DNA from 3 places in the Bradyrhizobium sp. CFUWI genome. Region 3 is predicted to be linked to each of the others. Evidence: predicted binding sites of a transcription regulator. Region 3 holds the regulator's gene; each other region holds the start of a gene.
The links. Region 3 encodes HrcA, which represses chaperone genes, less so after heat shock. Its sites were predicted from a motif close to GTTAGCACTCNCNNNNNGNGAGTGCTAAC; they were not measured.
Positions count from the first base shown of each region.

Region 1: AC066S_RS23975 (co-chaperone GroES) is a predicted target of HrcA. The motif match lies at 4,605-4,633, and genes of this name have one in related genera.
Region 2: groES (co-chaperone GroES) is a predicted target of HrcA. The motif match lies at 4,018-4,046, and genes of this name have one in related genera.

Region 1 covers NZ_JBWJZE010000011.1:119,894-130,035, forward strand. The annotation lists gene AC066S_RS23955 (TRAP transporter substrate-binding protein) at 1-591, opposite strand, end outside; gene AC066S_RS23960 (DUF1488 family protein) at 1,448-1,708, shown strand; gene AC066S_RS23965 (hypothetical protein) at 1,805-2,188, opposite strand; gene groL (chaperonin GroEL) at 2,445-4,094, opposite strand; gene AC066S_RS23975 (co-chaperone GroES) at 4,248-4,565, opposite strand; gene AC066S_RS23980 (SDR family NAD(P)-dependent oxidoreductase) at 4,968-5,768, opposite strand; gene AC066S_RS23985 (TetR/AcrR family transcriptional regulator) at 5,839-6,417, opposite strand; gene AC066S_RS23990 (efflux RND transporter periplasmic adaptor subunit) at 6,625-7,737, shown strand; gene AC066S_RS23995 (efflux RND transporter permease subunit) at 7,734-10,142, shown strand, end outside.
Region 2 covers NZ_JBWJZE010000009.1:70,680-80,821, reverse strand. The annotation lists gene AC066S_RS20505 (LysR family transcriptional regulator) at 1-603, shown strand, start outside; gene lepB (signal peptidase I) at 730-1,476, shown strand; gene AC066S_RS20495 (GIY-YIG nuclease family protein) at 1,539-1,826, opposite strand; gene groL (chaperonin GroEL) at 1,975-3,615, opposite strand; gene groES (co-chaperone GroES) at 3,661-3,975, opposite strand; gene AC066S_RS20480 (usg protein) at 4,355-4,642, shown strand; gene AC066S_RS20475 (O-linked N-acetylglucosamine transferase, SPINDLY family protein) at 4,968-7,097, opposite strand; gene AC066S_RS20470 (cupin domain-containing protein) at 7,319-7,846, shown strand; gene AC066S_RS20465 (NupC/NupG family nucleoside CNT transporter) at 7,981-9,231, opposite strand; gene AC066S_RS20460 (SDR family oxidoreductase) at 9,552-10,142, opposite strand, start outside.
Region 3 covers NZ_JBWJZE010000039.1:12,233-22,374, reverse strand. The annotation lists gene dnaK (molecular chaperone DnaK) at 1-1,557, opposite strand, end outside; gene AC066S_RS36645 (hypothetical protein) at 1,951-2,892, shown strand; gene pncA (bifunctional nicotinamidase/pyrazinamidase) at 3,181-3,903, shown strand; gene grpE (nucleotide exchange factor GrpE) at 4,049-4,669, opposite strand; gene hrcA (heat-inducible transcriptional repressor HrcA) at 4,766-5,854, opposite strand; gene rph (ribonuclease PH) at 6,023-6,736, shown strand; gene rdgB (RdgB/HAM1 family non-canonical purine NTP pyrophosphatase) at 6,748-7,383, shown strand; gene hemW (radical SAM family heme chaperone HemW) at 7,400-8,584, shown strand; gene AC066S_RS36610 (penicillin-binding protein activator) at 8,710-9,942, opposite strand.

The sequences.
Region 1 (10,142 bases), on a different contig from region 3:
GTTGCCGATAGCTTCGGAGATCTTGTTGACCGGCAGGAGCACAGGCCGCGCCCCCAGTTTTTCGAGCGCGGCGGCTTCGCCAGGATTGTTGACGCGAAGGCGCTTGCCCTTCAGATCATTCAGCGACGTGATCGGGATATTGCTGTGGATCGTCTCGGGTTCGCTGACATAAGCGCCGATCACGATGTAGTCATCGTAACCTTGCAGCGCGTTGGCTGCCATCAGCCGGGTGAGCACCGCAACGGACTCCCGCATGCTCGCAAACAGGCCGGGCAATTCGAGGATTGCATTATCCGCAAATCGATTGCGCGTCAGGCCTGTGACGACGTAGGCGATGTCCGCCCTACCATCGAGCACGAGCTGGGGCTGCTCAGCCGGGTCCTTGCCAAGCGCGCCGCTGAAATAGGTTTCAACTTCGATCTGGCCTCTGGCCTCGGCGTTGACCGCGTCGACGAATGGCTTGACCGCGGCGAGATAGCTCGTCGAGCGGTCGGAGCTGAAGAACGCCAGTTTGAGCTTGATCGGTTCGGCGGCGGACGCCGACGTCAATACCATGGAGATCAACGCGCATCGTGCCAGCAACTTGAGCATCGGCTTTCCGATCGTGGCGACGGCGCGTCACACAATCGTGCGAGGTTGTGCGAGACGCCGATTTCCTCTGGTCTCTAGCGAACCCTCATAGATAGACATGCTGCAGACAACTCTCATAGATAGAAATTGGCGATCCCAGCAGCGAGCAAATCGCGCATCGTGGTTGGACGCGTGTTAACGCCAGCGAGGCAATTGTCTGGAAGAGCGCCAATGCGGCCTGGGCCCACGCATCCTCGCGGGCAGACTCGCGACCGCCCGTGAACTTGGCTTCGGCCCCTTCATCAAAGACGACCGGGAGCCGGCATCCTAGACCGCAGCCGGATGTTTTGCTGAGCAATATTGCTCAGTTCACAAAGCCAGCGCTCGACAGGAATCGTGGACTGAACACGGCTACGGGCCTGCGCTCAGGATGCACCAGATCCTCCGGGGGAAACTACCACCGAATGAGCACTGCAGCAGCGATCAGCAGCACGAAAAAGATCGGCAGCAATACGGGAGGTACCATCCACTCGCGAACACTGAAGTTGGAGATATTCGACATTTGACCGCCTCTTGGTCGCGGCGGGAGCACATTGCTCTCAGTCACCGATAACAGCCGATGGGCGCGCGGTGATGACCCAGATATAGTGCCTATTCGCGGAATAACGAGGTCAAGCGCAACTTTTCTGCCGTCGTCGGCATCGCGCGGCATTGTATTACGCTTCCAGAATGACCATTTGAGGGGTGGCGCAACTGGATCGCTCCAGCATCCCTCGCTTGGCGCCAGCTTCGGCCACGTCCGATGTTGTCTGCCTACTGCCTGCACGCGACCTCGACGTGGGCGTCGCGGAACACCGGCAACTGATCGGCTCCAACCATGATTGAGTTTCCAAATCACAGTCGTTCTTATGATCGCACACGCCGTGCCGTGCGATTTTGGGGATACGACAGCGCTATTGAGGCGTCGTTCTTCATAAACGAAGGCGCGCTGAAGCGACTTCAACCAGGTGCCAGCTACGATGAAGCGGGGTTCCTCTGCGCGTTTGATTCCAATCGTGACGTGATCTGTGCCGCCGCTGCCAAGGTCTACAGCCGCGGCAGCAGGGGCTCCTACGATCTGGTCGCCGCAAATTTTTGAAACGCTCCTGCTCTTGCAGGCGGTCTTGCAGGCCGGTCTTGCAAGCTGGGCCTGACCAGCGGAATTGCGGCCTCTCCGCCGCGCGGAGTTGCCTGATTATCCGCGCAACGCAACAGCTTTCTTGCTATCAAGCGATTCGGCGCAAGCTTTTGCGACGGCCGAGTTTGGCTCGGTGCTTCCCGGCATCGTGGCCCAGCCGCCCTTTTCGACGAATTTGCTCTGGTCCCAGGCGTAGGTCGCCTTCTTCATCTCGACCAGGTTCGCGGGTGCATCCGCGGCTTGTCGAAATTTCTCAACGCAGATCGGTGTGAGAGCTGCGACGACAGCTATCGCAGCACTGTTCCTCGCGAGCGTCTCGGCGGTCCCGCCTGTCACCCAGCCGCCCCAGCTGAAGCCCATGATTGCCAGAGCGATTGCTCCGGCCGCGGCTCCCCACAGCGCCGACCGCACGGCAGCTTTTGTCTCCCCGGAGATCTCCATCGCTTTCACCCTGACCTAGAGGTAAGTCGAGCTTCACCCGTCAAAGCGCGATGCGATTAGGATGAATCGTCATCGCGCTTTAGGTTGTCGTTTGAGCATGATCTTTTCGGAAAACCGCTGCGCACTTCTCCGGATCATGCTTTAGGGAGGCTAGACACGTCGAGCGATCGGCGTCTGTACCAAATTGCTCACGCAATCGCGCGCGGACACTCGCGCGATGCCCGATGCGCCGGTTCGGCGTCGTGAGCCGGCTCGCTTAGAAATCCATACCTCCCATGCCCCCCATGCCGCCGCCGCCCGCAGGAGCGCCGCTGCCCGCGTTCCGCTTCGGCCCCTCGGCGACCATGGCTTCGGTGGTGATCAAGAGTGCCGCGACCGAGGCCGCGTTTTGGATCGCCACCCGAACCACCTTGGTCGGGTCGATGATGCCTTTGGTGACCAGGTTGACGTATTCGCCGGACTGGGAGTCAAAGCCGTAGCCGTATTGATCCTTCTCCAGGATCTTGCCGACGATCACCGAGCCGTCTTCACCGGCGTTGATCGCGATCTGGCGCGCCGGATAGGACAGCGCCTTGCGCACGATCTCGACACCGGTCTTCTGGTCGTCGTTCTTTGTGCGCAGCCCCTTGAGATGCTCGGACGCGCGCAGCAGGGCGACGCCGCCGCCCGGCAGGATGCCTTCCTCGACGGCCGCGCGGGTCGCATGCATCGCGTCATCAACGCGGTCCTTGCGCTCCTTGACCTCGACCTCGGTCGCGCCGCCGACGCGGATCACCGCGACGCCGCCGGCGAGCTTGGCCAGACGCTCCTGGAGCTTCTCGCGGTCGTAGTCCGAGGTAGTTTCCTCGATCTGCGCCTTGATCTGGGCCACGCGCGCCTCGATATCGGCCTTCTTGCCGGCGCCGCTGACGATGGTGGTGTTCTCCTTGTCGATCATCACCTTCTTGGCGCGACCGAGCATGTTGAGCGTGACGTTCTCGAGCTTGATGCCGAGATCTTCCGAGATCGCCTGGCCGCCGGTCAGGATCGCGATGTCCTGCAGCATGGCCTTGCGGCGATCGCCGAAGCCCGGCGCCTTGACGGCCGCGACCTTCAGACCGCCACGCAGACGGTTGACGACGAGAGTTGCGAGCGCTTCGCCTTCGACATCTTCCGCGATAATCACCAGCGGCTTGCCGCTCTGCACCACGGCTTCGAGCAGCGGAAGCAATTCATTCAAGTGAGACAGCTTCTTCTCGTTGATGAGGACGTAGGCGTCGTCCATCTCAACGCGCATCTTGTCGGCGTTGGTGACGAAGTAGGGCGAGATATAGCCGCGGTCGAACTGCATGCCTTCGACGACCTCGAGCTCGGTCTCGAGCGACTTGGCTTCTTCAACGGTGATGACGCCCTCGTTGCCCACCTTCTTCATGGCGTCGGAGAGGAACTTGCCAATTTCCGCGTCGCCGTTGGCCGAGATGGTGCCGACCTGGGCGATTTCCTCATTCGAGGTGACCTTCTTGGAGTTCTTGACGAGGTCCGCGACGACGGCTTCCACGGCGAGGTCGATGCCGCGCTTCAGGTCCATCGGGTTCATGCCGGCGGCAACCGCCTTGGCGCCTTCACGGACGATCGCGGCGGCGAGCACGGTCGCGGTAGTGGTGCCGTCGCCGGCCGCGTCGGCGGACTTGGAGGCGACTTCGCGCACCATCTGGGCGCCCATGTTCTCGAACTTGTCCTCGAGCTCGATCTCCTTGGCGACGGTGACGCCGTCCTTGGTGATGCGGGGGGCCCCGAACGACTTGTCGAGAACGACGTTGCGGCCCTTGGGGCCGAGCGTGACCTTGACCGCATTGTTGAGAATTTCGACACCGCGCAACATCTTGTCGCGGGCATCTACGCCGAATTTGACTTCTTTGGCCGACATCATGATCTCCGTTTTCGACTGGTCAGATCCCAAGGATCTCCCAAGGATCGCGCGCCTGGGCGGGCTCTCGAGGAGCGGGACTTGAGTGACGGGCCTCATCCTGCGAGACGCCGGCTGCGCCGACGGCTCAGGACAAGGAAGACTTACTGGAGCTTAGGCGACCTTCTTCTTGGCGACGGGCCGATCGACGAGAACGCCCATAATGTCGCCCTCCTTCATGATCAGCAGGTCCTGACCATCGAGCTTGACCTCAGTACCGGACCACTTGCCGAACAGCACGCGGTCTCCGATCTGGAGGTCGATCGGAATCAGCTTGCCGGCTTCGTCACGGCCGCCTGGACCAACCGCCGTGATCTCGCCCTGCGAGGGCTTTTCCTTGGCGCTGTCCGGAATGATGATGCCGCCGGTGGACTTGTCTTCGGCTTCGATGCGCTTGACCACGACGCGGTCGTGAAGCGGACGGAATTTCATGCTGTCCTCCTGTTTTCTGGTTGTTGTTGCTTTGGATGAAATAGCAGTCGTGGCCAGCAAGTGCTAATCAGCACATAAGCCGCCGCAGGGGGCGTACAAGACCGAGCCGAACCGATATTCTGAGAGCAGCCCGAACGGCATGACACCGGCCCGGCCCAATGGCGTCAAACTGGCAAAGCATGCCCACGAAGCTCACAAGCCGAGCCCCGCGCTTTCGTTCCAGCGGCTTGGCCGGAATGTGGCAGCGGATTTGACGGTGTTACGTCTCGCCCCCGGATGTATCACCTGCGAAAGGCTCATACGTGGCTCGTCCCTCCTACCTCGCCCGGCGCGGTGACGGTCGCGCCTTCCTGCAGATTCGGTTTGGGGAGTCAGAATTCCGCAGAGAGGTACGGCCAGGCGTTAGGCGTCCATTATTCTCTTCATCGTGGCCCTTTGCATTGATCGCGGCGTCAAACGATTTGAAAAGGCGGCCATCTTGTTCAATGGACCTGCGACCGCTATGGCCCTTCCTTGCAAGAGCGCCCGAATCCCGCTCGCCGCGACCGGACGCGGCTTCATGGTAAGGAGGCGCAGCAAGCCTGAAGCGGTTGCGCCAGCTGCCGCATCGAATCCCGTCGCGGTGTGCCCCGGGCAGAGACTGGTCACGACCACACCGTGCGGGCGGAGTTCGTCATGCAGGGCCTCGCCAAAGGCGAGTACATAAGCCTTGGTCGCGGCATAAGCTGCGTAGCTGGGAACGGCCTGGAAGGCCAGAAGGCTGGCGATGAGGAGGATATGTCCGGATCGCCGCTTGGCCATGTCGCGGCCGAACAGATAGGTCAGCTCAGTGATCGTGGTGATGTTGAGCTGGATCATGTTCGTGGTCTGCTCGATCGGCGTGTCCAAAAAATCGCCGTGCAAGCCAAATCCGGCATTGTTCACCAAGATGTCGATCGTCACCGACCTCGCATCGAGACTGCTTTTCAGGCGGCTGGCCGCGTCCGGCGCGGCAAGATTGATCGCCTCGACCAGGACATCCACCCCGTATTTGCTGCGGAGATCCGAGGCAAGCTTGTCCATCGACTCTCGCCGTCGAGCCGCCAAGACGAGATTGACTTTCTGCGCCGCCAGCAGATCTGCGAATTCAAGGCCGAGGCCACTCGACGCGCCCGTGACCAGCGCCCATTTTCCGGCGAAGTTGTCCGTTGCTTCTTTTGACATCGTTCTCTTTCTAATTTGATCAGCGAATGGGCCGTGCGAATTCTCACTCCGAACACCGGCCCCTCCCCATTCAAGCGGCAGCGGCGTCTCGGACCTGTTCGGCCGCGGCATCCAAAAGCGCTTGAGCCAGATCGGGGTCGTTGACGACGCGCGAGAGCGTCACCGCGCCGACCATCGTCGCGAGAATGCCCATGGCCTTGCCGCGCGAGGCCTCGCCGTCGTTTCCGGCGATGAAGCGGCCGAGCACGTCGAGATGGGCTTTGATTCCCTCTTCGAATTCCGCCTTCACGTCGGGGCCCTGCCGGGCGGCGTCCGAGCCGAGCGCCACGATCGGGCAGCCGTCCATCTTCTCTCCGCGATGGTCGCCGCTGAGGTAGAACCCGATCACGGCGCCGAGTGGATCGTCAGGATGCGCCGCGGCCGCGTCTGACCATCGGCCGGATGCGCTTTCCAATGCGCGCCTGGACGCCTCCACCGCCAGATCCTCTTTTGAAGCGAACTGCTTGTAGAAGGCGCCCTGAGTCAGCCCGGCCCCCTTCATCAGATCCTTGAGGCCGATGCCATCAAAGCCGCGCTCCCTGAAGAGGCGACTGGCCACATTGATCACGGTTTGGCGGTTCTCGGCCGCCTGGGTGCGACTCACTCGCATCGCGGATCTCCATTTGGATTTCGTTCAACTTCTATATCCGATATAGAGTTCGATTACAATCTATCAATCGACGCGGCGCGATTTCGCGGGCTGCGCGGCGAAAATCCCGGGGTTTTGGATCACGCTCCCGTTACCGCCCCGAAAATTAGATTGCGAACGAAATCTAATCTGATTATAGATGTCGCATGAAATCTAATTTTGAAGGAGATGGTCATGAAAAGGGGTGTTGCGGTGCTCGCCGGTATTCTGGTTCCGGCAGGGGTAGCGACCTTCGTTGCGCTTGCCATTCCCTCCCATGAAGCCTCCGCGGTGATCGACCCCAGGCAGGAGCCCCCGATGGTCCGTCTGGTGACGGCCACTCGGGTCAGCGGATTTGAACGCGGTTTCACCGGGACAGTCGGCGCGCGAGTGGAAAGCAATCTCGGTTTTCGCGTTGCCGGGAAGATCGTCGAGCGGCTCGTCAATGTCGGTGAGCAGGTCAAATCCGGCCAGCCCTTGATGCGGATCGACGAAACCGACCTCCGCCTCGCGGTCACAGCAAAGCGCAATGCCGTCGCCGCGGCGCGTGCAGTTGTCGTTCAGACCGACGCCGACGAGCGGCGCTACGCCAACCTGGTGAGCGACGGATGGACCTCAAAGCAACGCTACGAGCAGGCGAAGGCCGCATCGGACACTGCCAAAGCGCAGCTTGCCGCCGCGGAAGCCGAAGCAGGGGTCGCCGAGAACCAGGCGACTTATTCCGTCCTGGTGGCGGATGCGGACGGAACGGTCACCCAAACGCTCGGTGAGCCGGGACAAGTGGTCTCCGCCGGCCAAGCGGTCGTTCGGCTGGCACAGTCCGGTCCTCGCGAAGCCGTGGTCGCGCTTCCCGAAACGATCCGGCCGGCGATCGGCTCGCTCGCCGAGGCGAGCTTGTATGGGAGCGATGGGCGCCGCTTTACCGCGCATCTGCGCCAGCTGTCGGATTCCGCCGATCCCCAGACCCGCACCTATGAGGCCCGCTACGTGCTCGATGGTGACGCCGCGGCGACACCGCTAGGCGCGACGGTCACGATTCGGCTCGCCAGCCAGGATCATCAGCCGGAAGTCCAGGTGCCGCTGGGCGCCGTGCTCGATGACGGCAGAACGACGGGCGTTTGGGTCTTCGACAGCGCGACCTCGACCGTGCGCCTGCAGCCCGTCAAGCTGCTGCGCGTGACCAGCGAGACAGCCGTTATCTCCGGATCGAAGTCCGGTGACCAGATTGTTTCTCTCGGCGCTCATCTCCTGCATGAGGGCGCTCGCGTCAGGACTGGCTCGGAAAGCGGGAGCAAATCGTGAGCTTCAATCTCTCCGCCCTCGCCGTTCGCGAACGTGCCGTCACCCTGTTCTTCATCCTGCTGCTGGCAGCCGCGGGCGCCTACGCCTTCCTCATGCTCGGGCGAGCCGAGGATCCGTCCTTCACCATCAAGACCCTGACGGTCACCACCGTTTGGCCGGGCGCGACGGCGCGCGAGATGCAGGACCAGGTCGCCGAACCCCTGGAGAAGCGGATTCAGGAGCTGACCTGGTATGACCGGGTGGAGACGACGACGCGGCCGGGTTATGCCTACATGACGGTGACGCTGAAGGACAGCACGCCGCCGTCCAGCGTGCAGGAGGAGTTCTACCAGGCCCGCAAGAAGCTCGGAGACGAAGCGCGCAAGCTGCCGTCCGGAGTGCTTGGCCCCTTCGTCAACGACGAATATTCGGACGTGAGCTTCGGACTCTACGCGCTCAAGGCCAAGGGCATGCCGATGCGAGAGCTCGCCAGGCAAGCCGAGACCATTCGCCAGGATCTCCTGCACGTGCCCGGCGTCAAGAAGATCAACATCCTCGGCGAGCGTCCCGAACAGATCTTCGTCGAGTTTTCCTATGCCAAGCTGGCAACCCTCGGCGTGTCGGCAACGGATATCGTTGCCGCCCTTCAGCGGCAGAACACCGTCACACCGGCGGGCTCGATCGACACCAAGGGGCCGCAGGTCTTCATCCGGGTCGATGGCGCCTATGACAGCGTCCAGGCGATCGCCGACACGCCGATCGTCGCTGCCGGGCGGACGCTGAAGCTGTCCGACATTGCCGAGGTCCGCCGCGGCTACGAGGATCCACCCACCTACATCATCAGGCACCAGGGCGAGCCCACCATCATGCTCGCGGCGGTGATGCAGGAGGGCTGGAATGGTCTGGCGCTCGGCAAGGCGCTGGAGGAGAGGTCCGCGGCTATTGCTCGGACACTGCCACTCGGGATGACGCTGGCCAAGGTCAGCGACCAGGCCGTCAACATCACCTCGGCGGTCGACGAGTTCATGATGAAGTTTGCGATGGCGCTCGGCGTGGTGCTGCTGGTGAGCCTGCTCAGCCTCGGCTGGCGTGTCGGCATCATCGTTGCGGCGGCCGTCCCTCTGACGCTCGCCGTCGTGTTCCTCATCATGCTGGAGACCGGCCGGTTCTTCGACCGCATCACGCTCGGCGCTTTGATCCTGGCGCTCGGTCTTCTCGTCGACGACGCCATCATCGCGATCGAGGTGATGGTGGTGAAGATGGAAGAAGGCATGGACCGCATCTCGGCGGCGGCCTATGCGTGGAGCCATACCGCGGCGCCGATGCTGTCCGGAACGCTCGTGACAATCGCGGGCTTCCTGCCGGTGGGTTTCGCGCGCTCGACCGCCGGCGAATACGCCGGCAACATCTTCTGGGTCGTGGGATTCGCCCTCATCGTCTCCTGGATCGTCGCGGTGATCTTCACGCCGTACCTTGGCGTCAAGATGCTGCCCGCGATCAAGCCGGTCGAAGGCGGTCACCATGCGATTTACGGGACGCCCAACTATCAGCGCCTGCGCAGCCTCATCACCCTCGCCGTCCGCCACAAGTTCCTGACCTGCAGCATCGTCGCCGTCGCCTTCGCGCTTTCCGTCGTCGGCATGGGTGGCGTCAAGCAGCAGTTCTTCCCGACCTCCGACCGCCCGGAAGTGCTGGTGGAGGTTAGGCTGCCGGAAGGCACCAGCATCGAGACCACGACGGCCACCGTCGAGAAGCTCGAGGGCTGGCTGCACGATCAACCCGAGGCCAAGATCATCACGAGCTATGTCGGTCAGGGCGCGCCGCGCTTCTTCTTCGCGATGGCGCCGGAGCTGCCGGATCCGGCCTTCGCGAAGATCGTCGTTCTGACGCCGGACGCGGAGGCGCGCGAGGCTTTGAAGCACCGGCTCCGAAAGACCGTGTCGCAGGGCCTTGCACCTGAGGCCAATGTGCGCGTCACGCAACTCGTGTTCGGACCCTATACGCCATTCCCGGTTGAGTTTCGTGTGATGGGGCCTGATCCCGCGCAATTGTACGCCATCTCTCAGAAGGCTCTCGAAATCATGCGTGGCGTTCCCGATGTGCGGCAGGCAAATCGGGATTGGGGCAACCGCACGCCCGTGCTCCGCTTCATCCCGGATCAGGATCGGCTGAACCTGATCGGCCTGTCGCCGGCCGAGGTGGGCCGCCAGCTCCAGTTCCTGCTCACCGGCATCGCCGTGACGCAGGTTCGCGAGGACATCCGCAATGTCCCGATCGTGGCGCGCAGCGCCGGTGGCGAGCGGCTCGATCCGGCGCGTCTGGCGGATTTCTCGCTGATGAGCCGCGACGGCCGCTCGATTCCGCTCGACCAGGTCGGTCATTCGGAAATCCGACTTGAAGAGCCGATCCTGAAGCGCCGCGATCGC
Region 2 (10,142 bases), on a different contig from region 3:
CGCATCAAGGAGAGCCAGCCGGGCCCGGTCGGCCGCCTGCGCATCGCCTCGACCAACGCGGTCGCCGAAGAGCTGCTGGCGCCGCGGGCAAGCAGCTTCCTGCGCGATCATCCCGGCCTGACCCTGCAATTCCTCACCTCCAGCGGCAACGTCAAGTTCTCGCGCTGGCAGGCCGATCTCGCCATCCGCCTGCGCAAGCCCGAGAAGGGCGACTTCACCATCTCCAAGCTCGGCGACGTCAGGCTGTATTTCTTCGAGCCCGCCGACCGCTCGGGCGGCGAGCCCATCGCCTGCGTCTATCCGGACGAGCTCGACGCGATCCCCGAGCAGCAATTCCTCCGTGCCAAGCGTCTGACGAACGCGCGCTGCGTCACCGACAATGTCCGCATCATCCGCACCATGATCCAGTCGCATCAGGCCATCGGCGTGCTGCCCGAACACAGCTGCGGGCCGCTGCTCGCCGACCGCAGCCTGCGCGCCACGCTGCTGCCGAGGCGCCGCGACGTCTGGCTCCTGGTGCAGAACCATCTGAAGCGCGATCCGGCGACGCGCGTGACGATCGAGTGGGTACGTCACTGCTTCAAGGATTTGTCACACGGCTGATCGCTGGCGACGTTCATGATCTCGCATTGAACGCGGGCCGCGCGATGTGCGACCAAGTTCACGGAGCAGGGATTGCGCGCGCCAAGGTTGCGTAATCTCGTGAGGAGACTTGACCGGGGCAAGCGCATGACCACTCTTTCGCAAACGATCCGGCCCTCGACAGCCCAGTCGCGGGAATGGAAGGCGATTCTCATCCTGATCCTCATGGTCCCGGTGCTGTGGTCGCCGCTGATCCTGTTTCGCTTCGTCCTGTACCAGCCGTTCAGCATCCCTTCGGGTTCGATGACGCCGGCGCTTATGGTCGGCGACAACGTCTTCGCCGCCAAATACGCCTACGGCTACGGCCGCTATTCCTTCCCGTTCGCGCCGTCCTGGATCTCGGGCCGCGTCCTTGCCGCCGATCCGGAATACGGCGACATCGTCGTGTTCCGGACGGCGAAGGACAATTCGGTCGACTACGTCAAACGCGTGGTCGGGCTGCCCGGCGACCGCATCCAGATGCGGCAGGGCCGGCTCGTCCTCAACGACCGTCCGGTGACGCGCGTCGCCCTGGAGAGGAAGCTCGCCGGCACCACCTGCGGCGTCGACGAGGGCGCCACCGTCAAGCGCTGGCGCGAGACGCTGCCGAACGGCGCGTCCTATGTCACCCACGACTGCGCCGACGACGGTTTCCTCGACAATACCGCCGTCTTCACGGTGCCGCCCGGCCACTTCTTCGTGCTCGGCGACAACCGCGACAATTCCACCGATAGCCGCATGTCGACGTTCGGCTTCGTGCCGATGGACAACCTGATCGGCAAGGTGACGCGGATCATCTGGTCGCTCGACGAAGACGGCGAGCCGCACTTCGAGCGGCTGGGAAAGGTGGAGTGAGGCTTGCCCGTCATTCCGGGGCGGCGCGCAGCGCCGAGCCCGGAATCCATTGATCCGCAAGTTCAGACCGCAATCTGTGGATACAGGTCGATCCACTGAGGATTCTTCTCCTCAATGAACCGCACCTTCCATTCCCGCCGCCACTTCTTCAATTCCTTCTCGCGCGTAATGGCAGTGACGGGATCGTCGTAGATCTCGAACCAAACCAGCCTGTCGACGCAGTACCGCTTGCTGAATCCAGCGGCGACTTTGCTCTTGTGTTCGTGGATGCGGCGGATGATGTCATTCGTCACGCCGATGTAAAGCGTGCCGTATTTCTTGCTGGCGAGGAGGTAAACGTAATAGGCCATGAGCAAGCGGTGAAATGGATTCCGGGCTCGCGACTTCGTCGCGCCCCGGAATGACCGATCTTGCTACTTTTGCGTGTGACACGCAAAACAAAAACCCCGGCATCGCTGCCGGGGTTTCGCATTTCTTGACTGTGTCTGAAAGGCTGGATCAGAAGTCCATGCCGCCCATGCCGCCGCCCGGGGGCATCGCCGGGCCGGCGCCGCCCTTCTTGGGCAGCTCGGCGACCATGGCTTCCGTGGTGATCAGCAGGGCTGCAACCGAGGCAGCGTTCTGGATCGCGGTGCGGACCACCTTGGTCGGGTCGATGATGCCCTTCTTGACGAGGTCGGCATATTCGCCGGTCTGGGAGTCGAAGCCGTAATTGTAGGCCTTGTTCTCCAGGATCTTGCCGACGATCACCGAGCCGTCTTCACCGGCGTTGATCGCAATCTGGCGAGCGGGAGCCGACAGCGCCTTGCGCACGATCTCGACGCCGGTCTTCTGGTCGTCGTTCTTGGTGCGCAGGCCCTTGAGCTGCTCGGAGGCACGGAGCAGGGCGACGCCGCCGCCCGGGACGATGCCTTCCTCGACAGCCGCGCGGGTCGCATGCATCGCGTCATCAACGCGATCCTTGCGCTCCTTGACCTCGACCTCGGTCGCGCCGCCGACGCGGATCACCGCGACGCCGCCGGCGAGCTTGGCCAGACGCTCCTGGAGCTTCTCACGGTCGTAGTCCGAGGTGGTTTCCTCGATCTGCGCCTTGATCTGGGCCACGCGCGCCTCGATGTCGGCCTTCTTGCCGGCGCCGTTGACGATCGTGGTGTTCTCCTTGTCGATCATCACCTTCTTGGCGCGACCGAGCATGTTGAGCGTGACGTTCTCGAGCTTGATGCCGAGATCTTCCGAGATCGCCTGGCCGCCGGTCAGGATCGCGATGTCCTGCAGCATGGCCTTGCGGCGATCGCCGAAGCCCGGCGCCTTGACGGCCGCGACCTTGAGGCCGCCGCGCAGGCGGTTCACGACCAGGGTCGCGAGCGCCTCGCCTTCGACGTCCTCGGCGACGATGACCAGCGGCTTGCCGGTCTGCACCACGGCCTCGAGCAGCGGCAGCAGCTCGTTCAGCGAGGAGAGCTTCTTCTCGTTGATGAGGATGTAGGCGTCGTCCATCTCAACGCGCATCTTGTCGGCGTTGGTGACGAAGTAGGGCGAGATGTAGCCGCGGTCGAACTGCATGCCCTCGACGACGTCGAGCTCGGTCTCGAGCGACTTGGCTTCCTCGACGGTGATGACACCCTCGTTGCCGACCTTCTTCATGGCGTCGGACAGGAACTTGCCGATCTCCTGGTCGCCGTTGGCCGAGATGGTGCCGACCTGGGCGATCTCGTCGTTCGAGGTGACCTTCTTGGAGTTCTTCTGCAGGTCCGCAACGACGGCTTCGACCGCGAGGTCGATACCGCGCTTCAGGTCCATCGGGTTCATGCCGGCGGCGACCGACTTGGCGCCTTCACGCACGATCGCCTGGGCCAGCACGGTGGCGGTGGTGGTGCCATCGCCGGCCGCGTCAGCGGACTTGGAGGCGACTTCGCGCACCATCTGGGCGCCCATGTTCTCGAACTTGTCCTCGAGCTCGATCTCCTTGGCGACGGTGACGCCGTCCTTGGTGATGCGGGGAGCGCCGAACGACTTGTCGAGCACGACGTTGCGGCCCTTCGGGCCGAGCGTGACCTTCACCGCGTTGGCGAGAATGTCGACGCCGCGCAGCATCTTGTCGCGCGCATCAACCGAGAATTTGACTTCTTTGGCTGCCATGTGGATTTTTCCTTGGATGTTTGACTGGAGGGAGGAGAGGGGCTCTTAAGCCGCCTTCTTCTTGGACTCGCTGACTTCGAGAACGCCCATCACGTCGCTCTCCTTCATGATCAGCAGGTCCTGGCCGTCGATCTTGACCTCGGTGCCGGACCACTTGCCGAACAGCACGCGGTCGCCGACCTTCAGGTCGATCGGGATCAGCTTGCCGGATTCGTCGCGGCCACCGGGACCAACGGCGACGACTTCGCCCTGGGAGGGCTTTTCCTTGGCAGTGTCGGGAATGATGATGCCGCCAGCGGTCTTCTCTTCTGCGTCGATGCGCTTGACCACGACGCGGTCGTGAAGCGGACGGAATTTCATGCAGTCCTCCTAAGCATTTGCTCGGGTTGAGATTTTGAGATTGTTAGCAATCGGTGCCCGCGAGTGCTAGCACACGCGGAGCTGAAATAGGACAGGAATTTTGCGGGAGCAAGGGTTTGTAGCAAAAAAATCAGCACTCGGAAGCGAGGATTGCCAGCTTCTCTCGCCATCGTTAACCGAGCCTCGCCCCCGTATTAGCACGGAGCGTCCTCTGCTGCTAACGCGTTGAATTTCAACAGCTTGTTAAACTTTTGGGCTTGAGATGAATTGTCAGTTTGCGTCACATTTCTCTCATGTGAGCGCATCAGTACCGGGTGGCTCGTAAGGCGCACACCGACCAAGCCGCCCCTTGAATGCGCTCCTGCAAAGGAGGTCTGGCATGGGACTGCGGAATGGGGCCGTTTCCGAGGATTTCCGGAAACAGATGTTGGGTTACGGGCTGACGACGGCGCAGATCCTCTATCGGATGCCGGATCATCCCTCGCTGCTTCAGACCTACGTCTGGCAGAACTACGACATGTTTCCGAAATTTCCGGCGCTGAAGGATTTCCTGGCGTTCTGGCAGGAGAAGCTCGACGGCCCCCTGCATTCGGTCACCGTGGCGCATTCCAAGCTGATCAAGCCGGCCGAGCTGCGCGCCGTGGACGGCGTGTTCCGGCTGCATTGAGAGAACACAGGTCTCGAAGAGTGGGCAAAGGCGCCCCTGCGCCGTGCCCACGATCTTTCCAACCCGGCCACAGACGCGTGGGCACGCTTCGCTTTGCCCACCCTACGTTATCTCTTCGATACTCCGTTGGAGCTGCGCCGGGCTGCATTGAGACGAACATAGGTCTCGTAGGGTGGGCAAAGGCGCCCTTGCGCCGTGCCCACGATCTTTCCAATGCGGCCACGGACGCGTGGGCACGCTTCGCTTTGCCCTACGATATCTCCTCGATATCTCCGTTGGAGCCGCGCCGGGCGAGCGCGCTATCCCGTCATTGCTTGAGGGGAAATCAGGCGGCGCTGCTGCAATAGCGCTGCCACATCGCGCGATAGGCCTCGTCCACCGCCCGTGCGTATGAGACCGGGTTGCCGGCGGCCGCAGCATTGATCCGTCCGGGCAGCTCGCGGCGCAACTGATCGAGCGTGCCGATCTCGGCCGCATGGCTGGTGGCGATCTCGATATAGGCCGCATCGCTGTCCGCGACCCAGTCCGGCAGGCCAAGTGCGGTGAGGATGGACCCGGCCGCACGGCTGGGCAGGCTGCTGCCGAGCTTCGCCACCACCGGCACGCCCATCTGCAAGGCTTCCCACGTGCTGACGCCGCCATTCTGCGGGAACGGGTCGAGGGCGATATCGACGCGATTGAACGACGCCAGATGTTCGTCGCGCAAGGTGGCTCCGAGCAGATCGACGCGCTCGACCGGCAATCCGCAAGCCGCAAACCGCGCCAGCAGATTGTCGCGGACCAGTTGATCGTCCAGCGCAACGTCCTTGATCAGCAGGCGCGAACCCGGCACCCGTTCGAGAATCCTGGCCCAGACCTTTGCTGCCTCGTCCGAGATCTTGCTGATGCGGTTGAAGACACCGAATGTGACGAATCCGTTCGCGATCGCCGGGGTCGGCGCGCGGTCGATCCCGGCCGGCAGTGGCGTCAGTGTCACGAAGCAGGGCAGGTCGACAACAGTCTCCGCAAACAAATGCCGGACCGTCGAAGGAATCGCGACGGGGTCCGAGAACAAATAATCGATGGTCGGCAGCCCGGTCCCCGTGCCGTGGCCCCAGCCGTGCACCTGGATCGGGGCCGGCTTGCGCGCAAACACGCTGAGGCGGTTTCCCCTGGTGTGGCCGGACAGATCGATCAAGATATCGACGCCATCGGCGCGGATCTCCGCGGCGAGGCGATCGTCGGTCCATTGCGAGGCATCGCGCCAGCGGTCGGCGATCCCCTGAAATTCCCGGGTCGTCGCGTCAAGTTTGGACGAACAGGAATAGCACACGATCTCGAACTGGGCCCGGTCATGGTGCTGCAGCACCGGCTTGAAAATGAACGCGGCCGAATGCGCGTTGAAGTCCGACGAGACATAGCCGAGCACCAGACGGCGATCCGCCTCGCGGCTGTTGTCATGCGGTCCCGCCGCTTCCGAGGCGATCTTCGCGCCGATCCGCTCCCACCATAATTGCCGCGCCTGTTGATGCTGCTCGACGCCGGCATCCGCCATGAAATCCAGCGTGAATATCTTGTTGGAGATCGCGCTCTGAAGGTCAGGCTGGATGTCGAGGGCTCTGTCGAAGCTGGCGAGGGCTTCCTCGACCCGCCCAAGTCCGGCGAGACAAAGGCCCAGTACCAAGTGAGCTTGAATGGAATCGGGAGCGATCGCGAGGGCCTTCTCGCAATCGTGCGATGCCTTGGCAATTTGCTGGATCTGGAGCAGGACACCGGCCCGCGCGATCCATCCATTCGCGTCGTCGGGGGCCAGCGCGATGGCCCGATCGCCGTCTGCCAGGGCTTCGTCAAATCGCTGGAGTTCCCGCAAAGCGATGGCGCGGTTCGCGAGCGCCGCCGCATAGTCGGGCTTGATCGAGAGCGCGCGGTTCAGGCTCGCGACGGCCTCGTCATAGTTGCGCTGACGGCAGAGCGCCCAGCCCCGGCCATTATGGGCTTCGGCAAGCCCTGGGTTGAGCACGAGCGCCTTGTCGTAGCTGTGCAGCGCCTCGTCGTGACGGTCGAGGGCGACGCTCGCATTGCCGAGATTGGACAGGGTTAGCGCGTGGTTGCGTCGCAAGGCGAGGGCTTTTCGATAGCTCGCGCAGGCCTCCTCGTGACGCCGTAGTCCGTTGAGGGCGACGCCCAGGCTCATATGAGCGTCGGCCGACCGCGGATCGACGGCGACCGCCCGGCTCAGCAGGATTTCGGCTTGCTGATAGTTTTTGGCATCGGATTCCAAAATGCCGAGCATGTGCAGCGCGATGAATTGCTTGGGTGCGAGCTGCAGGAGCTGGCGATAGGCGGCCTGGGCCTCCGGCAGGAGTCCCATCTTGTGCAGCTGGAGTGCGTGCCCGAGCAATGGCAGCACTTCGGCCTTTTGTCGTTTCTGAAGCCGGGCATTTTGAAATGCACGCTGGCCTACGCTGCCGCCCATGAATCAATTCCCCCAGAATCTCAGGGGCGAGACTAATTCAGCGTGAGAACCAATACGAGACGCCGGCCGTCCGCCACGACAGCTTGGGGCAAGCTACGACTTGATTGGACATGGAGTGACGGGCCCTTGCGCCCGCAATTGCTGCCTCGTCCAAGACTGGATAATCTGCCTTCGGGTTGTCCCCCGTTCGGCGGGCGCGGCTCAGATCAGGGAGGCAGACAATGGCCAAGCAAAAGGCATCAAGACCCGCAACGAAGGCCGCGGTGAAGAAGCGCAGCGGCGCAAAGGCCGCGGCGCGATCCTCGGCGCGCAAGGCGGTCAAGGCGAAGGCACGCATTGTGGCGCCGAAAAAGCCCGCGCGCCCGCGGCAACGCATCGCCATCAGCCATCACCGCGAGGAAGACTTCAAGGCCGACGGCCTGCGCGCCTACGCGAAATACCGCGACCTCGGCATTGCCGAGGCCACCCACGGTCTCGCGCAGGCGCATGTGATCCGCCTGCAGGGCCCCTGCAATCCGGCCGAGGTCTCGAAGCTGCACTTCCACGACGTCGAATTCCAGATGGTCTACGTGCTCAAGGGCTGGGTGAAGACCTACATGGACGGGCAGGGCGAGACGCTGATGAAGGAAGGCAGCGCCTGGACCCAGCCGCCGAAGATCAAGCACATGATCCTGGATTACTCCGATGACGTCGAGCTGCTGGAGGTGATCTTGCCGGCGGAGTTCAGAACGGTGGAGTTGAAGGCGTAGGGAGCTGTCCGAAACGCGCACCTATCTCTGTCCACTCGTCATTGCGAGCGAAGCGAAGCAATCCAGAAATTCATCTGCGGGAACGGTCTGGATTGCTTCGTCGCAAGGGCTCCTCGCAATGACGGCGGAGAGACCTACGCCACCACCCCCACCACCGCGCCCATCACGCACGTGGTCAGCGTTCCCGACACGATCGACTTCAGCCCGAGCGCGTTGATCTCCTCGCGCCGCTCCGGCGCCATCACCCCTAGGCCGCCGATCATGATGCCGAGGCTGGCGAAATTGGCGAAGCCGCACATCGCGTAGAGCATGATCAGGCGCGAGCGCGGATCGAGCGCGCCGGGCGGCAGCTTCGAGAAGTCGACATAGGCAATCAACTCGTTGAGCACGGTCTTGGTGCCCATCAGGCTGCCGGCGGTGACGGCCTGATCCCACGGCAATCCCATCAGCCAGCACACCGGCGCCATCACCAGGCCCAGCAGCCGTTGCAAGGAGATCGCGGCGCCGCCGATCTCAGGCAGCAGGCCGAGCATGGCATTGACGAGATAGACCAGCGCCACCAGCACCAGCAGCATGGCGACGATGTTGAGCAGCAGCTCGAGGCCGGCGGTGGTGCCCTTCACGATCGCGTCCATCGTGCCGGACACGTCCATCTCGGGATCTTCAAGCACGCCGCCGGTGCGCTTGTCCGAGATTTCAGGCACCATGATCAGGCTGACGAGGATCGCGGCCGGCGCGCCCAGCACGGAGGCGATCACGAAATGCGCGGCGGCGTCGGGGATGAGGGGAGCAAGCAGCGTCGCATAGAGCACCAGTACCGTGCCGGCGATGCCGGCCATGCCGCCGGTCATCACCAGGAACAATTCGCTGCGCGTCATCTGCTTGAGGTAGGGCCGCACGAACAGCGGGGCCTCGACCATGCCGAGAAAGATGTTGGCGGCCGTCGACAGGCCCACCGCGCCGCCGACGCCGAGCGTTCGCTCCAGCAGCCAGGCCATGCCGCGCACGATTGGCGGCAGCACGCGCCAGTGGAACAGCAGCGTCGTCAGCACGCTCATGACCAGCACGATCGGCAGCGCCTGGAACGCCAGGATGAAATCGGCGCCCGGCACCTTGACATCGAAGGGCAGGGGGCCGCCGCCGATATAGCCGAACACGAAGGCGGACCCGGCGCGCGAGGCCGCGGAGATCGCACCGACCGCGTCATTGATGGCGCCAAAGGCATGCGCGACGACCGGCAGCTTCAGCAGCACGATCGCAGTGGCGAAGGTGACGACGAGCCCGACCGCCGCCTGTCGCAGCGACACGGCGCGCCGGTTCTCCGCCAATGCGAAGGCGATCAACAGCAATACGAAAATGCCGAGTGCCGATTGCAAGCGCAGCATGATGTCCCCAAACCCCCAATGATTATGGCCGCGGCTGCGCTGCAAAGGCAATGCCGGGCGGTCCGGGACGCGGCCGAGGTCTCGTGTCCCGGCTCTGCGCTGCAACGCGTCAGCGTTGCAGCGCAGAGCCGGGACCCAGGAGACCAGGAACGAGATCGCGGAGGCATGGCCCCCGGCTCGGCAGCGTGATCGTATGCCGCGCTGCGTCCGGGGCACGAGACCGATGCCCCGGATTGCTGCCCGCAAGGAGGGCACGGACAGAGCACAGCGGAATCAATGAGATCCCTACTGTGCATGGGGTTGTTTTTCAGTTTTTGAGATCAGCCCCGTCCGACGAACGGCATCTTGGTGGCCATCACCGTCATGGTCAGCACGTTGGCATCGAGCGGCAGGCTGGCCATATAGGCCACGGCATCGCCGACAGCCTTGGCGTCCATGCGCGGCTCGTGCTTGGTGGTGCCGTCCGGCTGCAGCACGCCGGGACCGTTGACCATGCGGTCGGTCATCGGCGTCGCGGCATTGCCGATATCGACCTGGCCGACCGCGATGTCGTACATGCGGCCGTCGAGGTTGCTGGCCTTGGTCAGGCCGGTGATGGCGTGCTTGGTCGAGGTGTAGGCCGCCGAGAACGGCCGCGGCGCATGCGCCGAGATCGAGCCGTTGTTGATGATGCGGCCGCCGCGCGGGGTCTGGTCCTTCATGATGCGGAAGGCGTGCTGGGTGCACAGGAACGGCCCGGTGAGGTTGGTGTTCACCACCGCCTGCCACTGCTCGAGGCTGAGATCCTCGAAGTTCACGGCTGGCGCGCCCATGCCGGCATTGTTGAACAGCACGTCGAGGCGGCCATAGGTCGCCTTCACCTTGTCGAACAGCGCGGCGATGGAATCCGGCTTGGTCATGTCGGCGGTGAC
Region 3 (10,142 bases):
CTCGGCATTGGCCTCGGCGTCCTTGACCATCTTCTCGATGTCGGCTTCCGACAGACCGCCGGAGGCCTGGATGCGGATCTGCTGCTCCTTGCCGGTGGCCTTGTCCTTGGCCGAGACGTTGACGATGCCGTTGGCGTCGATGTCGAAGGTCACCTCGATCTGCGGCATGCCGCGCGGAGCCGGCGGAATGCCCATCAGGTCGAACTGACCGAGCATCTTGTTGTCCGCCGCCATTTCACGCTCGCCCTGGAAGACGCGGATGGTGACCGCGTTCTGGTTGTCCTCGGCGGTCGAGAACACCTGGCTCTTCTTGGTCGGGATCGTGGTGTTGCGGTCGATAATGCGGGTGAACACGCCGCCCAGCGTCTCGATGCCCAGCGACAGCGGGGTCACGTCGAGCAGCAGCACGTCCTTGACGTCGCCCTGGAGCACGCCGGCCTGGATCGCAGCGCCGATCGCCACGACCTCGTCCGGGTTGACACCCTTGTGCGGCTCCTTGCCGAACAGCTGCTTGACGACTTCCTGGACCTTCGGCATGCGCGACATGCCGCCGACCAGCACGACTTCGCCGATCTCACCGGCGGTCACGCCGGCATCCTTCAGCGCCTTGCGGCAGGGCTCGACGGTCTTCTGCACGAGATCGTCGACCAGCGCCTCGAACTTGGCGCGGGTGAGCTTCATCGTCAGATGCTTCGGACCGGTCTGGTCCGCGGTGATGAACGGCAGGTTGATCTCGGTCTGCGTCGTCGAGGACAGCTCGATCTTGGCCTTTTCAGCGGCCTCCTTCAGGCGCTGCAACGCGAGCTTGTCGTTGCGCAGGTTGATGCCCTGCTCCTTCTGGAATTCGTCGGCGAGATAGCCGACCAGGCGCATGTCGAAGTCTTCGCCGCCGAGGAAGGTGTCGCCGTTGGTCGACTTCACCTCGAACACGCCGTCGCCGATTTCGAGAATGGAGATATCGAACGTGCCGCCGCCGAGGTCGTAGACGGCGATCGTGCCGGCCTTGGTCTTGTCGAGGCCGTAGGCGAGCGCGGCCGCAGTCGGCTCGTTGATGATGCGCAGCACTTCGAGGCCCGCGATCTTGCCGGCGTCCTTGGTCGCCTGGCGCTGGGCGTCGTTGAAGTAGGCGGGAACGGTGATGACGGCCTGGTCGACCTTCTGGCCGAGATGGGCTTCCGCGGTCTCCTTCATCTTCTGCAGGATGAACGCCGAGACCTGCGAGGGCGAGTAGGTCTGGCCGTCGGCCTCGACCCAGGCGTCGCCGTTGGAAGCCTTCACGATCTTGTAGGGGACGAGCTTCTTGTCCTTCTCGACCATCGGGTCGTCGTAGCGGCGGCCGATGAGGCGCTTCACTGCGAAGAAGGTGCGCTCGGGATTGGTGACGGCCTGGCGCTTGGCCGGCTGGCCGACGAGACGCTCACCGTCGTCCGTGACGGCGACGATCGAGGGCGTCGTGCGCATGCCTTCGGAATTCTCGATGACTTTGGCGTTTTTGCCATCCATCACGGCGACGCACGAATTCGTGGTGCCGAGGTCGATCCCAATGACCTTTCCCATGGTCCTGATATCCTTCTTTTTGCGGCAGGTTGGCTGGGCCCAGAAGGCACCCAAACCGAAACCCCCTAAGATCAAACATCCGCGATATTGCGATGATTGAGGCTCATATAGGAGGGGGGGAGGGGCCCGCAAGGACCGAAGCTACGTTTCTGCGGCTAAAACATCGGGTTCTGGAAGATCATATTCGGGCTTCACCGCACTTGCGGGTGAGGAATTATTAACAGGTTCGGGCTTCGGCAAGCCCCCCTACCGCAAGCCCGTCCGCCCTGTTGCCGCAAGCCCAAACCCGCTAAAAGGCGGACCGGCCGGGCAGCCGCCACAGCCGCTTCGCGCGACAAAGCGGCCCGGTGGCCGACCATCGAACGGCCTCAATGTGAACCAATCAGAGTGCCCATGAAGCTGATCCGCCCCCTCGCCGCGCTCGCCCTTCTCGCCGCCTCGGCGCTCCCAGCCCTCGCCGCCGACGCCGTGTTTCCGCCCGGCTTGCGCCTCGGCATGGTGCCGCTGGTCGGTCTCAGCACGGCCAAGACCTTTCCGGGCTTCGAAAGCGAGGACGGCAGCGTCAAGGTGCTGGTCACCGAGCTGCCGCCGGCCGCCTATGGCGAGGTCGTGAGCGCCTTCAATTCCAATCCCGCCGGAGCGAACGGCGTCAAGCAGGACAAGGTCGAGACCCCCGCGGGCCTTGCCTATTTCACCACCGAGAGCGGCAAGGCCGGCGACACCCCGGTGAAGCGCTATTCGATGATCGTGCCGGGCGCCGGCTTCTCCGGCTATGTCGCGGTGCAGGTCCCGGAGAATGCGACCAAGATCTACACCGACGAGGCGGTGCGGCAGATGTTCGCGACCGCCACCACCCGCAAGCAGGTCTCGGCCGAGGAGCAGATCGCGCTGATGCCGTTCAAGATCACCGATCTCGCCGACTTCAAGGACGTCCGCACCCTCGCGCCGGGCTCCAGCATTATCCTCGCCGACGGCAATGAGAGCGCAGGCTATGAAGCGAAGCCGTTCATGATCCTCGGCCTGATCGGCGCCACCCCGCAAGCTGCCGACGACCGCGCCCGGTTCGCCCAGGAGGCCGCGCTGCAGATCCCCGGCGTGCGCGAATCCCGCGTCACCATGTCGGAGCCGATCCGCATCAACGGCCAGCAAGGCTTCGAAACCCGGATCGACGGCGTCAGCGGCAAGGACAAGACGCCGGTGACCGTGGTGCAGTGGATCCGCTTCTCGAGCGGCGGCGCTTCGCTGCGCATCATCGCCAGCGCCCCGCGCGACCAGTGGCAGGCCGCCTTCACCCGCTTCCGCGCCGTGCGCGACGGGATTCAGCCGAAGGGGTAGCTGCGTCTGCGAACGAGATGCGCTCCCTCCCCCGCTTGCGGGGGAGGGCTGGGGAGAGGGTGTCTCCGCAAAGGGACAATCACCCGGAGGATAGAACCCTCACCCGGCGCGCGGGACGATGCTTCGCATCGCCCGGACGCGCCGACCTCTTCCGCAAGGCGGGAGAGGTGCACCAAGCGCGTGGCGAGCGCTTAGCCGCTCACCAGTACCGGCCGCATTTTCGGGCTTCTGTTCGTGTACGAACGGAACTAGGCTTCCCCCATTGGATCATCCCAAGGGAGGCGAATGATGCTGGATCGGCGGCAGGTTTTGGAAATGCTTGGAACGACGGCGCTGGCGACCCTCGCGCCGAGCGCGTTGCTCGCAGCGACATCCATCAAGCCGGATGACGCCTCCGCGCTGCTCGTAATCGACGTGCAGAACTGCTTCCTGCCTGGCGGCAGCCTCGCGGTGAAGGAAGGCGAACAGGTGGTGCCGGTCATCAACAAGATCTCGAAGGCGTTCGCGAACGTGGTGATGACGCAGGACTGGCACACGCCGGGCCACGTTTCGTTTGCCTCAGTCCACTCGGGCAAGAAGCCGTTCGATACCGTCGACCTTCCCTACGGCAAACAGGTGCTGTGGCCTGATCATTGCGTGCAGGGCACCGACGGCGCGGCGCTGTCCAAGGACCTTGCGATCCCGCACGCCGAGCTCATCATCCGCAAGGGTTTTCACAAGAACGTCGACAGCTATTCGGCCTTCCTCGAAGCCGACGGCAAGACCTCGACGGGCCTTGCCGGATATTTGAAGGGACGCAAGATCAAGCGCGTCTTCGTCGCAGGGCTTGCGACAGATTTCTGCGTTGCCTGGACGGCGCTCGACGCGCGCAAGGCCGGCTTCGAGGTCTATGTGGTGGAAGACGCCTGCCGCGGCATCGACACCCAGGGTTCGCTCGCCAAGGCCTGGGCCGATATGGCCAAGGCCGGCGTGAAGAGGATCCAGTCTGCGGATATCGCGGCGGGTGCGTAAAGCGACGCGCAACACTGCAAAACCCTCATCCTGAGGAGCGCTACTTCGCGCGCGTCTCGAAGTGAAGGCCCCCGCTGCGGCGCCCTGGCCTTCATGGTTCGAGACGCCGCGCAAGAGCGCGGCTCCTCACCATGAGGGTTGAAACTCAATTGGCCGCGCTGCTCGATTCGTTGTTGTTGTTCGCCGCAGGCGCTGGCTTCGCGCCGCCCTTGGCGACGCCGACCAAAGCCGGCCGCAGCACGCGCTCGCCGATGGTGTAGCCGGCCTGCATGATCTGGACCACGGTGCCCGACGGCACCGACGGATCAGGCACTTCGTACATCGCCTGGTGGAAGTTCGGGTCGAACTTCTGGCCCTGCGGATCGAGCTTCTTCACGCCATGCTTTTCCAGCGCGCTATGCAGCGCGCGCTCGGTGAGCTCGACGCCCTCGATCAGCGAGGTCAGGCCGGGATCGGCGGTGGCACGCGCCTCGGCCGGAACGGCATCGAGCGCGCGCTGAAGATTGTCGGCGATGTCGAGCACGTCGCGGGCAAAGCCGGTGATGCCGTAGAGGCGGGCGTCAGCGACTTCCTTGGTGGTGCGCTTGCGCAGATTCTCCATCTCGGCCAGCGTCCGCAGCATGCGATCGCGCGCCTCGGCGACTTCCTTTTGCAAGGTCTCGACCGAGCCGGGCTCGGGATCGTCGGGCATGATGTAGGGCTTTGACACCACGGGCTCGCCAGTCGGCGCGGCCGCGTCTTCGGGTTGCCGGTCATGATCGGTCATCGGCTAAATCTCGAACTCGTTTCCAGGGATTGTTGGCCCGGATATCGTGCTTTGAGCAGCGAAAATCAAGCGCCCGTGATCGGAAGCAGACGCCGGTCAGCCCCCCAAGAGGCGGCTGACGATGCGGGCGGCATAATCCACGGTCGGGATCACGCGGGCATAATTCAGCCGCGTCGGGCCGATCACGCCGAGGACACCGACGATGTGGCCGGCGGCATCCCGATAGGGCGCGATGATGGTGGAGGACCCCGACAGCGAGAACAGCTTGTTCTCGCTGCCGATGAAGATGCGCACGCCCTCGGCCGTCTCGGCCCGGCCGAGCAGATCGATCACGCCGCGCTTGGTCTCGAGATCGTCGAACAACAGGCGCACCCGCTCCAGATCCTCCAGCGCGTGCAGATCTTCGAGCAGATTGGCGTGGCCGCGCACGATGAGCTGGCGATCCTCGTTCTCGCCGCCGGACCAGCTGGCGATGCCGGCGGAAATCACCTTCTGTGCGAGCTGATCGAGCTCGGCCCGGGCCTCGCCCAGCGCCGTCTCGAGCTCGAGCCGCGCCTCGGCCAGGGTCCGGCCGCGGATTCGCGCGTTGAGGAAATTGCCGGCCTCGGTGATCGCCGAGGAGGGAACTCCAGGGGGCAGCGTCAGAACGCGATTCTCGACCTGGCCGTCCTCGCCGACGAGGATGACCAGGGCTTTCTCCGGTTCCAGGCGGACGAATTCGATGTGCTTGAGCCGCGCATTGGATTTTGGCGTCAGCACCACCGCCGCGGCGCGGGTCAATCCGGATAGCCGCGTCAGCGCCTGGTCCAGCGCCGCCTCGACCGAGTGCGCCTGGCCTACGGACGTGAGCTGGCTCTGGATCGACTGCCGTTCGGCCTCGTTGAGGTCGCCGACCTGCATCAAGGCATCGACGAAGAAACGCAGGCCGAGTTCCGTCGGCAGCCGGCCGGCCGAGGTATGGGGTGCATAGATCAGGCCGAGCTGTTCCAGATCGGCCATGACGTTGCGGACCGAGGCCGGCGACAGCGGCATCGCGATCAGGCGCGAGATATTGCGCGAACCCACGGGCTCACCGGTCGCGAGATAACTTTCGACAATTTGACGAAAGATGTCGCGGGAACGCTCGTTAAGCTGGGCGAGGCCTGCGCGCGGCGCGATCAGATGGATCGGATCGTGATGGGCCACAGCGGTAACTCCTCTCAGATCCTCATAATTTGTCTATCCGGGGCGCTTCTGACAAGCGTGGCGTTCGCCGGCGCGGAATCAGGGGCCGAATAAGCCCTTGCCGCCCACCTTCGCCCCACCTACAAGCACCGCCAACAGCCTTTCCCGTGAGTTTTGGAGGATTTCCCAATGCGGCCAAGCCGCCGTGCGCCCGACGAATTGCGCCCCGTGACGCTGGAGCGCGGCGTGGTCAAATATGCGGAAGGCTCCTGCCTGGTGAAGTTCGGCGACACCCATGTGCTGGTTACCGCCACGCTGGAAGACCGCCTACCGCCGTGGCTGAAGGGCCAGGGCCGCGGCTGGGTCACCGCCGAATACGGCATGCTGCCACGCGCCACCTCGGAACGCACCCGCCGCGAGGCCGCCGCGGGCAAGCAGAGCGGCCGCACCGTCGAGATCCAGCGCCTGATCGGCCGCTCGCTGCGCACCATCGTCGACCTCGAGGCGCTCGGCGAGCGCCAGATCACGGTCGATTGCGACGTGCTGCAGGCCGACGGCGGCACCCGCACGGCCTCGATCACCGGCGCCTGGGTCGCACTTGCCGATTGCGTCAACTGGATGAAGGCGCGCAACATGATCAAGGCCAACGTCATGCGCGACAACGTCGCCGCGATCTCCTGCGGCATCTACAACGGTACGCCGGTGCTCGATCTCGATTATGCCGAGGATTCGGAAGCCCAGACCGACGCCAATTTCGTCATGACCGGCGACGGCCGCATCATCGAGGTGCAGGGCACGGCGGAACGCGAACCGTTCACGGAAGGCGAGTTCCTGGCGCTGATGGCGCTGGCCCGCAAGGGCGTTGCGCGTCTCGTGGACTTGCAGAAACTGGCTGTGGCGTAGTCAATAGGCCCATGCACCGCCGAATCACCGGAAAGCTCGTCATCGCCACCCACAATCCCGGCAAGCTTGCCGAGATGCGGGAGCTGTTGGCGCCCCACGGCGTCGAGGCGGTGTCGGCCGGTGAACTCGGCCTCGGTGAGCCGGATGAGACCGGCAACGATTTCCGCAGCAACGCCGCGATCAAGGCGATCGCGGCGGCGCAGGCAACCAGGCTGCCCGCCTTCGCCGACGATTCCGGCATCGTGGTCGACGCGCTCGACGGCGCCCCCGGCATCTACAGCGCGCGCTGGGCCGGCCCCACCAAGGACTTCAACGCGGCGATGGCGCAGATCGAGCGCTTGTTGCAGGAGCGCGGCGCCACCAGGCCGGACCGCCGAAGAGCGCATTTCGTCTCCGCGCTCTGCGTCGCCTGGCCTGACCATCATCTCGAAGAGGTCGAAGCGCGCGTCGACGGCACGCTGGTCTGGCCGCCACGCGGGACTGCCGGCTTCGGCTACGATCCGATGTTCTTGCCGGATGGTCACAGCCGCACCTTCGGCGAGATGGAGAGCATCGAGAAGCACGGCCTGCCGCCGCTGGGTCTCGGCCTGTCGCATCGTGCCCGTGCCTTCCGGAAACTGGCGGAGATCTGCCTTGAGCCGCGCTAGAGCGTTTTCAAGCGAAGTGGATACCGGTTCGCGCCAGGAAAACGCGTCAAAACAAGAATCTGAAGCCTTCGGCGTCTACGTGCACTGGCCGTTCTGCCTGTCGAAGTGCCCCTATTGCGACTTCAACAGCCATGTCCGCCATGCCGCGATCGACGAAGCGCGCTTCGCCTCCGCCTTCGCGCGCGAAATCGAAACGACCGCGGCGCGTGCATCCGGCCGCGAGGTCAGCTCGATCTTCCTTGGCGGCGGTACGCCATCCTTGATGCAGCCCGCAACTGTCGGCGCGGTGCTCGATGCGATCGGCAAGCACTGGAGCGTTGCAGGCGACGTCGAAGTGACGCTCGAAGCCAATCCCACCAGCGTCGAAGCCACACGCTTTGCCGGCTATCGCAGCGCCGGCGTCAACCGCGTCTCGCTCGGCGTGCAGGCGCTCGATGACGCCTCGCTGAAGGCGCTCGGACGCCTGCACAGCGCGCGCGAGGCGCTCGATGCCGTCGCTATCGCGCGCCGTTCGTTCGACCGCTATTCGTTCGATCTGATCTATGCCCGCCCCGACCAGACGCCGGCGATGTGGGCCGATGAGCTGCGCCTCGCCATCGATGAGGCGGCCGAGCATCTGTCGCTCTATCAGCTCACGATCGAGGAAGGCACGCCGTTCTTCGGCCTCTACCGGGCCGGCAAGTTGAAGACGCCGGATGAAGCGGTGGCGCGCGCGCTCTACGACGTCACGCAGGAAACCTGCGACAAGCTCGGGCTGCCCGCCTACGAGATCTCCAACCACGCGCGGCGCGGCGCCGAGTGCCGGCACAATCTGGTGTACTGGCGCGGCGAGGAATATGCCGGCATCGGCCCCGGCGCGCATGGTCGCCTCGACATCGACGGTATCAGGCATGCGACCGCCACCGAGAAGCGTCCCGAGGCCTGGCTGATGCGGGTCGAGACCAACGGCGATGGAATCGTCACGGACGAGCTCCTCAACAGCGAGGAACGCGCTGACGAATTCCTGCTGATGGGATTGCGGCTCGCCGAGGGCATCGACCCCGAGCGCTACAAGGCCCTCTCCGGCCGCCCGCTCGATCCCAAGCGCATCGCGCTGCTACGCGAAGAAGGCGCGATCATTGTGGATCCGACCGGCCGGTTGCGCGTGACCAGCAGCGGATTCCCGGTGCTCGATGCCGTGGTCGCGGATCTCGCGGCGTAGCGAGCTGAAGTAGGGTGGGTTACCCGAAGGCGTAACCCACCATGCTTCCGCACTCGCGGAACGAAGTTGGTGGATTACGCCTTCGGCTAATCCACCCTACAGCACCACGGCACCGTCGTCCGGAGCTACGCCCCAAAGCTCTTCGGCGAGCCGGCGATCGCAACGCCGCCGCCTTGCGTCACCTTCATCACCGCAAGACCGCGTTCGTTGGTGCCGTCCGCGCGGAAGCGGAACAGGCCGTCGATGCCGGCAAAGCCGGAAGGATTGGTGAGCACGTCGGGCGAGAAGCGCGTGGTACCTTGCGTGCGCGCGAGCGCGGCGACGAGGGCGACGGCGTCGTAGGCAAGCGTCGCGGTGCGGATCGGCTCGGCGCCGTATTTGGTGCGATAGCGGCCCGAGAAGGCGCGGAAGCCGGCCGGGTCGGGCGCGGCGTAGAGGCCGCCTTGCAGGCTCGCATTGGCATAGACCCGCGGATTGTCCCACAGGCCGGTGCCGAGCAGCTGGATGTTGCGCAGGTTCGCGCCCGCGGCGGTCATCGCATCGGCGACCGTCACCACGGCATCGCCATCATCGGCGATGAACAGCGCGTCCGCACTGCCGAGCTGCTGTGCCACCGTGCGTGCCGGCGTGGCGCGATCGGCGCCGTATTTCTCGAACGCGACGATGCGCCCGCCACGACGCGGCGCCGCCACCTTCACCGCGGCCTCGACGACATTGCCATAGGCATTGTCGGGCACGAGCACGGCGAACGAGCGCTTTCCGATGCTGGCGGAATATTCGACGATGCGATTGACGTCGGACTCCGGCAGGAAGGAGAGCAGATAGACACCGCGGCCGGCGATGCTGGAATCGGTCGAGAACGCGATCACCGGGATGCCGCGCGTGCGCGCGACCTGCGCCACCGCCGGCACCGATTGCGCGAACAGCGGCCCGAGGATGATCTCGGCGCCCTCGTCGACCGCCTGCTGCGCGCCGGCCTGGGCGCCTTGCGGGCTGCCGTTGTCGTCCTTGATCAGGAGCTGGATGTTCGGGTTCTGGAACTCGGCCAGCGCCATCTCGGCGGCGTTACGCATGGATTGTGCGGCAAGGCCGGCATTGCCGGCCGCGGACAGCGGCAGGATCACGGCGACCTTGACGCCGCCGGTGCCGGCGGTCGTCGCCTGCTGCGGAGGACCGGCCGGCTGGGCCGGCGGTGCCGAGCTCGAGAACGGGTTGGAGAACTGGCTGAGACTCTGCTGCACGCCGGCACAGGCCGCCAGCAGGGGCGCGCCGAGCAACAGGCCGAGCGCGCTCCGTCGGGTCGCCCCCGACATCAGAGACCCCGGAATGGGAGACTTAGGAAAACGCGGGCCCACCATGGCAGCTTCTCTTCTGATCCGCCGTCGCCGGCCGGTCACGATCTTCCTTCCACGACGCAGGCCGCGGATTCAGGCATATTGTCGGCAAATAGTTAACCAAAACAAAAGGATAATGACCGCTTAACGCTGCCGCCCTCCTGTCCCGGCAGCTGTTCGCCGTCGCTCATCCAGCATCAAGGCGGAGTTTCCGTCGCGAATAT